One region of the Serratia sp. FDAARGOS_506 genome, then DNA from elsewhere that is predicted to be linked to it. Evidence: predicted binding sites of a transcription regulator. Region 1 holds the regulator's gene; each other region holds the start of a gene.
What was found. Region 1 encodes Fur, which represses iron uptake genes when iron is present. Its sites were predicted from a motif close to ATAATAATGAGAACNACTATCAA; they were not measured.

Region 2: the regulator Fur is predicted to act here: its motif matches at 1,555-1,577, upstream of fepD (Fe(3+)-siderophore ABC transporter permease).
Region 3: the regulator Fur is predicted to act here: its motif matches at 2,235-2,257, upstream of sufA (Fe-S cluster assembly scaffold SufA).

The regions. Positions count from the first base shown of each region.
Region 1 covers NZ_CP033831.1:2,642,041-2,645,600, forward strand. The annotation lists gene EGY12_RS12825 (beta-N-acetylhexosaminidase) at 1-1,485, shown strand, start outside; gene fur (ferric iron uptake transcriptional regulator) at 1,730-2,176, opposite strand; gene fldA (flavodoxin FldA) at 2,506-3,045, opposite strand; gene ybfE (LexA regulated protein) at 3,310-3,560, opposite strand, start outside.
Region 2 covers NZ_CP033831.1:109,267-112,826, reverse strand. The annotation lists gene fepG (iron-enterobactin ABC transporter permease) at 1-484, opposite strand, end outside; gene fepD (Fe(3+)-siderophore ABC transporter permease) at 484-1,539, opposite strand; gene fepB (Fe2+-enterobactin ABC transporter substrate-binding protein) at 1,754-2,761, opposite strand; RNA gene EGY12_RS00865 (RtT sRNA) at 2,966-3,089, opposite strand; RNA gene EGY12_RS00860 (RtT sRNA) at 3,165-3,288, opposite strand; tRNA gene EGY12_RS00855 (tRNA-Lys) at 3,364-3,439, opposite strand; tRNA gene EGY12_RS00850 (tRNA-Val) at 3,447-3,522, opposite strand.
Region 3 covers NZ_CP033831.1:3,609,942-3,613,501, forward strand. The annotation lists gene EGY12_RS17560 (FAD-binding and (Fe-S)-binding domain-containing protein) at 1-918, shown strand, start outside; gene menI (1,4-dihydroxy-2-naphthoyl-CoA hydrolase) at 915-1,331, shown strand; gene EGY12_RS17570 (hypothetical protein) at 1,377-1,781, opposite strand; gene sufA (Fe-S cluster assembly scaffold SufA) at 2,308-2,679, shown strand; gene sufB (Fe-S cluster assembly protein SufB) at 2,694-3,560, shown strand, end outside.

The sequences.
Region 1 (3,560 bases):
CTGACGGAAGTCGGCGGCCAGCGCTGCCACGATTTGAGCGAAACCACCTGCCTGCTGCCTCAGTACGGCCAAGGGCCGGACGTCTACGGCGGCTTCTTCAGCCGTCAGGACTATATCGACATCATCAAATACGCCCAGGCGCGCCAGATTGAGGTGATCCCGGAGATCGACATGCCGGCGCACGCCCGCGCCGCGGTGGTCTCGATGGAAGCGCGCTATAAAAAGCTGCATGCCGCCGGGAAAGAGCAGGAGGCCAACGAATTCCGCCTGGTGGATCCGACCGATACCTCCAACACCACCTCCGTGCAGTTCTTTAACCGCCAGAGCTATCTGAACCCGTGCCTGGACTCTTCCCAGCGCTTTGTCGACAAGGTAATCGGCGAGATCGCGCAGATGCATAAAGAGGCCGGTCAGCCGATCAAGACCTGGCACTTCGGCGGCGACGAAGCGAAAAACATTCGCCTGGGCGCCGGCTACACCGACAAGGCGAAACCGGAGCCGGGCAAAGGCATCATCGATCAGAGCAACGAAGACAAGCCGTGGGCCAAGTCGCAGGTGTGCCAGACGATGATCAAAGAAGGCAAGGTGGCCGACATGGAGCACCTGCCGAGCTACTTCGGCCAAGAGGTCAGCAAGCTGGTGAAGGCGCACGGCATCGACAGAATGCAGGCCTGGCAGGATGGTCTGAAAGACGCCGAGAACGCGAAGGCGTTCGCCACCTCGCGCGTGGGCGTCAACTTCTGGGATACCCTGTACTGGGGCGGTTTCGATAGCGTCAATGACTGGGCCAACAAAGGGTATGAAGTGGTGGTTTCCAACCCGGACTACGTCTATATGGACTTCCCGTACGAGGTGAACCCGGACGAGCGCGGTTACTACTGGGGCACCCGCTTCAGCGACGAGCGCAAAGTGTTCAGCTTCGCGCCGGATAACATGCCGCAGAACGCGGAAACCTCGGTCGACCGCGACGGCAACCACTTCAACGCCAAGAGCGACAAGCCGTGGCCGGGCGCCTACGGGCTGTCCGCTCAGCTGTGGAGCGAAACCCAGCGCACCGATCCGCAGATGGAATACATGATTTTCCCACGCGCGCTGTCGGTGGCTGAACGCGCCTGGCACCGCGCCGGTTGGGAGCAGGACTATCGCGCCGGCCGCGAATACAAAGGCGGGGAAACCCACTTTGTCGATACCAAGACGCTGGAGAAAGACTGGCTGCGCTTCGCCAATATCCTGGGGCAGCGTGAACTGGCCAAGCTGGACAAAGGCGGCGTCGCTTACCGTCTGCCGGTGCCGGGCGCACGCGTAGCGGGCGGCAAGCTGGAGGCGAATATCGCCCTGCCAGGGTTGGGCATCGAGTACTCCACCGACGGCGGTAAGCAGTGGCAACATTATGACGCCAAGGCCAAGCCGACGGTCTCGGGTGACGTTCAGGTGCGTTCGGTCAGCCCGGACGGCAAGCGCTACAGCCGCGCCGAGAAGGTCTAAGCTCGGTGCAATGGCCTGCTGCCCTGGCGGCGGCCGTATAACGAAGGGGGAATGCGTTCGCCCGCGCGTGTCGGCGTAGGGCGGACGTTGAAGTGAGAGGAGTACGTGGAGTCGCTGTGCCGCTGCAATTGTGATATTTCATGACATGATTTTCCCCGGCTTGTCCGGGGATTTTTTTGCCCGTTGCACGGCGGGCATAAAAAAACCGCCTCGGTGTGAGGCGGTTTTTCATAGCCGGTCAGGCTTATTTCTTGTCGTGCAGCGTTTCGTCTTCGCGGCAGTCACCGGTTTCACAGTGACCGTACAGATACAGGCTGTGGTTGGTGAGCTTGATGCCGTGTTGCTTGGCGATATCACGCTGGCGCACTTCGATGGATTCGTCGCTGAATTCGATCACTTTGCCACAGTCCAGGCAAATCAGGTGATCGTGGTGATGCTGTTGGGTCAGCTCGAACACGGACTTGCCGCCTTCGAAATTGTGACGTGTCACAATGCCCGCATCGTCAAACTGGTTCAGTACGCGATAAACCGTTGCCAACCCGATCTCTTCGCCCATATCAATCAGTTTTTTGTACAAATCTTCCGCACTGACGTGATGGCATTCCGGATTTTGCAGTACTTCCAGGATTTTGAGTCGCGGAAGCGTGACTTTTAAGCCGGCCTTCTTCAATGCGATGTTGTTGTCGGTCATGCGAATTCAGTCCTGTTACTATGCTAATCAAGTTGAGGCGTACTCGCCTGTGGCATCGGTCGGCACAAAGAGTTAATGCGTCTCATTATAGAACCGGTTGTACTAAATGGAAACCGCCGGTTGTTAACAAAGATATAATTGCACTATTGCATGTTTTGCATGCAACGCCTTGATGGGTGGGATAAACCGATATCTCAGTCTACCGTGACGGGGTGGGAAGTTACAAATCTGTAGCTTCTATCGCAGCAATCCCTGCTGCCGATGACGGCCCTGTGGGCACACTATGCACTTTACAGGGCCTTTGTTCAACCTTTCGCCAGTGCCGGGGTTTAGCCGACGATATCGGCCAGGCTCAGCTCTTCGACGATCTGTTTGACCCAGGCGTCCACGCGCTCGTTGGTCAGCTCAGGCTGACGGTCTTCGTCGATCGCCAGACCGATGAAGTGGTTGTCGTCCGCCAGGCCTTTGGAGGCCTCGAAGTGGTAGCCTTTGGTCGGCCAGTGGCCCACGATGGCCGCGCCGCGCGGTTCGATGATGTCGCGGATGGTACCCATCGCGTCACAGAAGTATTCCGCGTAGTCTTCCTGGTCGCCGCAGCCGAACAGCGCCACCAGTTTGCCGTTGAAGTCGACTTCTTCCAGCGTCGGGAAGAAATCATCCCAGTCACACTGCGCTTCACCGTAGTACCAGGTCGGGATACCTAGCAGCAGGATATCGAACCCTTCCAGGTCTTCTTTGCTGCTTTTAGCGATGTCATGCACTTCAGAGACGTCGTCGCCAAACTGTTTCTGGAGAATTTTCTGGATCATTTTGGCAATGTTTTCGGTATTGCCAGTGTCGCTGCCAAAGAAAATGCCTACAGTAGCCATATCGCGTATAACCTTTAAATTCAAGTAATTGCATTACTCGACGCCGGCACTGCCGCCGCTGACGCCGATTAAAATGATGCCATGGCAAGAGCCTTTCGCCTCCGGGGCGGGCGCCGACAGGCGCAGTCTCTTACCGGTAAATGCGTATCATGCCAGAAAGTGGCGCCGGGGTTTTATCGCATTTATGCGATGCCGGAGAATGAAGAAAAGCGTGGTCGATCCGGCGTTGTCCTTAACGCCGCGCCGCGCGTGCGGCCGAAGAGATCAATGTTCCGGCTGTTCTTCCGCCAGTTGCGCCAACAGCATCTGCTCGATGAGTTCGCTGCGGCTGATGTTGCGCTGTTCCGCCAGTTTGTTCAGGGCGTCCACCGCATCCGCGTTGATTTTCAGCTCTACGCGCCGCAATCCACGCACTTTATCGCGCCGTAACTGATTGCGCTTGTTGATTCTAAGCTGTTCATCGCGGGAAAGCGGGTTGGTTTTCGGGCGCCCCGGACGGCGTTCATCTGCGAACA
Region 2 (3,560 bases), 2.3 Mb from region 1:
GGAAGCCGGCGATACCTTGCCGCCAGGCGAGCAGGTAGATGGCCAGCGCGGAGAGAATGCCGCCGGCCAGCGCGCCGCCGGCGATGTAGTAGTAGCCGCCGTTGAACAGGGTGATGGCGATCAGCGCGCCGGTGTAAGCTCCCATGTTAAAGCCAATCACGTCCGGGCTGCCGAGTGGGTTGCGAATAATCGACTGGAAGATGGCGCCGCTCATGCCGAGCGAGGCGCCTAACAACAGCGCCATCGCGATGCGCGGCAAACGCCATTGGGTGACCACGGTGACCAGATTTTTCGGCGCCTCGCCGCTGAGCGCGGCAAAGACCTGTTCCAGCGAAAGCTGCAGCGTGCCGTAGCAGAGCGCGGCAACGGCCATCGCCAGGCACAAAGCCAGCAGCGAAAGATTGACCAACAGCAGGCGCAGCGGCATGCGCCAGTTAATGACGCCGTCCGGGCGGCCGATATGCAACGTGTGGGGCAGGCTCATCACAGACCCCCCAGCGTTTTCTTGCGGCGCACCAGCCAGATCAGCACCGGCGCGCCGATAAACGCCGCCACGATGGAAACTCGCAGCTCACCGGCCGCCAGCAGCCGGCCGGCCACGTCGGCGCACAGCAGTAAAATCGGCGCCAGCAGCATGGAGTAGGGCAGGATCCAGCGCTGGTCGGGGCCGACCCACCAGCGGGCGATATGCGGCACCATCAGGCCGATAAAGCTGATTGGGCCGACGGTGGCGGTCGCCGCGCCGCACAGCAGCGTGATGGCGATCACCGCGACGACCTGAGTCAGCACCACGCGCGCGCCAAGCGCGATAGCCAGATCTTCCCCCATGCCGATAGTATTCAGCGGCCGGGCGATGATCAGCGTCAGCAGGCAGCCGAGCAGAATGGCGGGGGCGGTGACCGGCAGCGTGGATAGCGTGCGGATATCCAGCGTGCCGGCCTGCCAGAAGCGCAGTTGGTCGAAGGTTTGCGGATCGATAAGCGACAGCCCGGTGGTGATGCCGAGCAACACCGCGCCGATCGCCACGCCGGCCAGCGTCAGCCGCACCGGGTTGATGCGCCCGCCCGCCAGCGTGCCGATCAGGTAAACCAGCAGGGTGGTGAGGGCGGCGCCGATGAAGGCGTAGGCCATATAGCTTTCGGTGGTGGCCGCGCCGAAAAACATAATGCCGATGACCACGGCGAAGCTGGCGCCGGCGTTGATGCCGAGCACGCCGGGATCGGCCAGCGGATTGCGCGTCAATGCCTGAATCAGCGCGCCGGCGGCGCCGAGCGCCATGCCGGCCAAGATGCCCGCCAGCGTACGAGGTACCCGGGCGTTGAGAATGATGGTGCTGTCGGAACCGCTCGCGGCGCCTTGCAGGCTGAGCCAGACGGTATGGAAGGGGATGGCTTTGGAACCCAGCATCAGGCTGGCAATGATGCACAGCAGCAACAGCGCCAAGCCGATACCGAACCCGGCGATGCGTTTGAAGCCACTGGCGTAAGCTGCGTGCGGTGCGGACGAAAGCGTCCGCTCAGTCGGAGTGGGTACGTTCACACCGGTAACTCCTGTATGATTTTTATTCTCATTGTTATTTGCGTTCATGCGGGCGCTAATAGTAGCACGAGTTTACGCCCGCATGCACCCGCCGGTTGGTGGCGCAGGTGCGTTGACGATGTTAATAACTATTGATATTTCAATTGATTGAATGTGAACGGTTGCCCTGTTTATGGCAAACGTCGGCAGGAGGCTGGCCTGCCGACGGCGTGGTTCAGGGCTTTTTGAACAGTCGTTCGATTTGGTTCAGCATGTTGGTGGCGCTGTAGTAATCGAGACGGAAAGTGTCGTTGCCGACGGCGTAGACGTGCCGCTGTTCCACCGGCTCCAGATGTTTGAGGAACGGGTTGGTCAGCACCTCTTGCACTTTACGCTCGTTGGTGGCGAACAGGATCAGCGTTTTGCCGTTCAGGCCCTCGGCCATTTTTTCGCCGGAGATTTGGATGATGTCATGGCGTTTACCCATGCTGGCATTGCCTTTGGCGCTTTCCGGCGGGATGGCCAGTTGGAAGCCGAGCTGGGTCAGCAGCTTGCCCTGGGCGGAACCCGGCGTCCACAGCATGGCCTCGCGGCCGTTGTCGGCATATACCAGCGGAGTGGTCGGCTGCGGCGGCAGCGCGATCGCCTGTTTCACTTGCTCCACGCGCTGTTCGAAACGATCCTCCGCCTGTTTGGCGCCGGCTTCATGGCCGGTGATTTCGCCGAGCTCGCTGGCCAGCTGTTGCCAGCTTTTGTCGCCATAATCGAGCACCAGCGTCGGCGCAATGGCCGACAGCTGATCGTACAGTTTCAACGCCGAATCTCCGCCGGTCGCGGCGACGACGATCAAATCCGGCGCGGCGGCGGCAACGGCTTCAGCATTGGGCTCCACTTGATACAGCCGTTCGACGTGGCGCTGTTTGGCTACCTCGCTCCACTGGGTAAAGAAGCCTTGTTTATCGGCCACCAGAGGGTTCGGGCTGGTGGCGCCGCTGGCGACCACCGGGGCGTCGATAGCCAGCAGCGTGCCGGTGATGGTGACGCTGGTGGACACGATGCGCTGCGGCGGTTTTTCCAGCGTGAACTTCCCTTTGGCGCTGTCGATGGTGCGCGGCCAACTGCTGTCGGCAGCAGGGGCGGACGGTTTCTGCCCGTCGCTCTTGTCGTCCGGGCCGCAGCCGCTGAGCAGCAGGCTGGAAGTGGCGATAAATGCAATGAACAGCTGGCGTAAGGATAGGGTCATGAGCGGGCTCTTTCTTTCCTTGAACTAAGGCGTATCAATCCGGCGGCGGATTGGCTGCGTGGTGGATGCCCGCTAATTTACCATTCAAGCCGCCAAAATGATAACCATTCGTATCTTAGCGTGTGGTGAATTGAGAGAATAAGAAGAAGGGGAAGTGAGTGCGGCAGAAACGAAAAAAGCGCCAAAAGGCGCTTTTTTCTGAATTGGTGGGTCGTGCAGGATTGATTCGGCCCGTGGCCTCACCCTGCGGGCAACGCTGCGCGTTGTCGTATCGCTGCGCGATGCTCGAACCTCTACGGTTCTTCATCCTGCACGACTCGGTAAACTATGCCTGCGAGAAGATGAAGTCAGAGTTGGGTGGCACAGAAACGAAAAAAGCGCCAAAAGGCGCTTTTCTCTGAATTGGTGGGTCGTGCAGGATTGATTCGGCCCGTGGCCTCACCCTGCGGGCAACGCTGCGCGTTGTCGTATCGCTGCGCGATGCTCGAACCTCTACGGTTCTTCATCCTGCACGACTCGGTAAACTATGCCTGCGAGAAGATGAAGTCAGAGTTGGGTGGCACAGAAACGAAAAAAGCGCCAAAAGGCGCTTTTCTCTGAATTGGTGGGTCGTGCAGGATTCGAACCTGCGACCAATTGATTAAAAGTCAACTGCTCTACCAACTGAGCTAACGACCCGCAGAAGTGGTGGGTGATGACGGGCTCGAACCGCCGACCCCCTCCGTGTAAAGGAGATGCTCTACCAACTGAGCTAATCACCCACTTCAGGACTTCCAGGTACTGCTAAACGAGAGAATGA
Region 3 (3,560 bases), 970 kb from region 1:
GCCGGCGTGGAGAGCTATACCCCGTTGATGGCCCGCGCGCCGAAGGTGTTCAACTTCTTCTTCCGCCAGCCGTGGCTGCGGGAGATGAGCCGCAACGCCATCGGTATGGTCGATCTACCGCTGTTGTCCAGCCCGACGCTGCGTCAGCAGCTGTCCGGCCACCGCGCGACCACACTGACGCTGGAGCAGTTGGAAGGGCTGAGCGCCGAGCAGCGCGCTGAACATGTGCTGATCGTCCAGGATCCGTTCACCAGCTATTACGACGCCAAAGTGGTGGCGGACTTTGTCCGGCTGGTGGAGAAACTCGGCTATAAACCGGCGCTGCTGCCGTTCTCGCCGAACGGCAAGGCGCAACATGTGAAAGGCTTCCTGACGCGTTTTGCCCGCACCGCGCGCAAAACCGCCGATTTCCTCAACCGCGTGGCGCAGCTCGGCATGCCGCTGGTGGGGGTCGATCCGGCGCTGGTGCTGTGCTACCGCGACGAATACCGCGAGATCCTCGGCGCCGAGCGCGGCGATTTCCAGGTGCAGCTGGTGCATGAATGGCTACAGCAGCGGATCGCGGATCGCGCCGAACAGCCGGCGACCGGCGAGCCGTGGTATCTGTTTGGCCACTGCACCGAAACTACCGCGCTGCCGGCCAGCGGCCAACAGTGGGCGGCGATCTTCGCCCGTTTCGGCGCCAAACTGGAGAACGTCAGCGTCGGCTGCTGCGGCATGGCGGGCACTTACGGTCATGAAGCCAAGAACCTGCAAAACTCACTCGGCATTTATGAGCTATCATGGCATCCGACGCTGCAGCGCCTGCCGCGGCAGCGTTGCCTGGCAACCGGCTATTCCTGCCGCAGCCAGGTGAAACGCATTGAGGGCAATGGCGTGCGCCACCCATTACAGGCACTTCTGGAGATGATTGAGTGAAATTGTGGAAACGTGAAACATCGCTGGAGCAGCTGAACCGCGCCGGCGACGGCTGCATGGTCAGCCATGTGGGCATCGAGTTTACCCAGCTGGGCGAAGATTTCCTCGAGGCCACCATGCCGGTCGATGGCCGCACCCGGCAACCGTTCGGGCTGTTGCACGGCGGAGCATCGGTGGTGTTGGCAGAGTCGATGGGATCGATGGCCGGCTACCTGTGCAGCGAAGGCGAGCAGAAAGTGGTGGGGCTGGAGATCAACGCCAACCACTTGCGCGCGGTGTTCGATGGCCAGGTGCGCGGGGTGTGTCGCGCACTGCACGTCGGCCGTCGCCATCAGGTGTGGCAAATCGAGATCTTCGACGGGCGCGATCGGCTGTGCTGCACCTCGCGTCTGACCACGGCGGTCATCGACTGATTCCCGCCGGTTTCCGCAGGCGATCGGCCTGCGGAGCCTTTCGCCTTACAGTTGAAACGGTACGCGTTTGACGAAGTCCTTCTGAAACGCGTTCGCCTTTTCCCAGGTGCCTTCCATAGCATATTTTTGGCAGATCAGCGTCAGCGTGTGGCGGGCGAAGTGGTAGCTTTGCACCCGAAACAGCTGGCAGCGCTGCGGGTTGTTGATCTCGACGATCAGGCGATTATGCAGCTTGCTGAGCGCGTGCAGGTAGCTGTCGTCGTCGCCGTTCTCCAGACACAGATTAGCCATGGTGAGGCTGACGCTGTTGTATCGTTTCAGGTGGTCGATATTGCATTCCGGGCGCCGCAGCGCCGCTTCGGCCATATAAAAGTCCACCGTGGCGTCGCGCACGCTGAATTTGTATTCATCAATCTTGCCCAGCAACCATGCGTTGATCGAAAGAGTCATTGGCTTCGCGCTCAAATTGCAATTGAATGATAATCATTATCATATAAATTGCCGCGTTGCCGATCAATCCCCGGCGTGGCGTTTTTTCATTGTCCAGAGGGAAAAGACCGTAGCCGACCCAACTTAGTCCTCAGCGACTAAACTTTAACCTGAGGGCCGCGTGCTTGCGCAGCGCCGCGAAATGCCGATAAACGCACATTTACGACAGACAGAATGCAGAAATAGGTATTTTCTATGAATGTTTAGATCGGCAACGCACCGCAGCGCTGTAACGCTGACGGGCCACCGGGGAGAGCGGTAGGGTGAGGCAGGATACAGAACAAATTCATAGGGATAGCATGCACACTCTGCCACCTGACGCCACAAGCCGCCACGTGTGTCCCGTTGGCTTGCCGCGCGCCGCAGCGAAAAACCGCGCTCGCGGCGGATACCCCCGCAAAACAAACGGTTGAAGTGATAATCGTTATCACTAACATATAAGTAACCCAGATTGGCTGTGGCCAAACACGAGTGTGAGGTAGACCCTATGCAAACGGAAAATGTCGGCACTTTTTCTCTGGATGAAAATGTCTGGCAAGGCATTTCGCTCAGCGACAGCGCCGTACGACAAATAACGAAACTGATGCAGCAGGATCCGCAGGTGAAAGGGCTGCAGCTAGGGGTGAAACAATCCGGCTGCGCCGGTTTTGCCTATGTACTGGATCTGACCCGCGAACCCGCCGATGACGATCTGCTGTTTGAGCGCGACGGCGCCAAACTCTATGTGCCGCTGAAGGCCATGCCGTTCATCGATGGCACCACGGTAGATTATGTCCGCGAAGGGCTGAATCAGATATTCAAATTCAACAACCCTAAAGCTCAGCATGCCTGCGGGTGCGGCGAGAGCTTTGGCGTTTGAGCGATGCAATCAACATGACACGAAGCAATGTAGAAATGCCTAATGAAGTGCAGGCTTGGGTCAGCGAAGGTCGCTACAAAGAAGGTTTCTTCACCCAGTTGGCAACCGATGAGTTGGCCAAAGGCATCAACGAAGAGGTGGTGCGCGCCATCTCGGCCAAGCGCAACGAACCCGAGTGGATGCTGGAATTCCGTCTCGAGGCTTACCGCGCCTGGCTGCAGATGGAAGAGCCGCACTGGCTGAAGGCCAATTACGATCGCCTGAACTACCAGGATTACAGTTACTATTCGGCGCCGTCCTGTGGCAGCTGCGATGATGCCTGCGGTTCGCAACCCGGCGCCGAGCAGCAACCGGGCGCGGCGACGGACAAAGATTACCTGACCAGCGAAGTGGAGCTGGCGTTCAATCAGCTCGGGGTGCCGGTGCGCGAGGGCAGCGAGGTGGCGGTGGACGCTATCTTCGACTCGGTTTCGGTCGCCACCACTTACCGTGAAAAACTGGCGGAGAGCGGGGTGATCTTCTGCTCGTTCGGCGAAGCGATCCAGGAATACCCGGAACTGGTGCGTCAGTACCTGGGGCGCGTCGTGCCCTCCAACGATAACTTCTTTGCCGCGCTGAACGCCGCGGTAGCCTCCGACGGCACTTTCGTCTATGTGCCGAAAGGCGTGCGCTGCCCGATGGAGCTGTCGACCTATTTCCGTATCAATGCCGCCAAAACCGGCCAGTTCGAGCGCACCATCCTGATCGCCGACGAAGGTAGCTATGTCAGCTACATCGAAGGCTGCTCCGCCCCGGTGCGCGACAGTTACCAGCTGCACGCGGCGGTGGTGGAAGTGATCCTGCACAAAGACGCCGAAGTGAAATACTCGACGGTGCAGAAC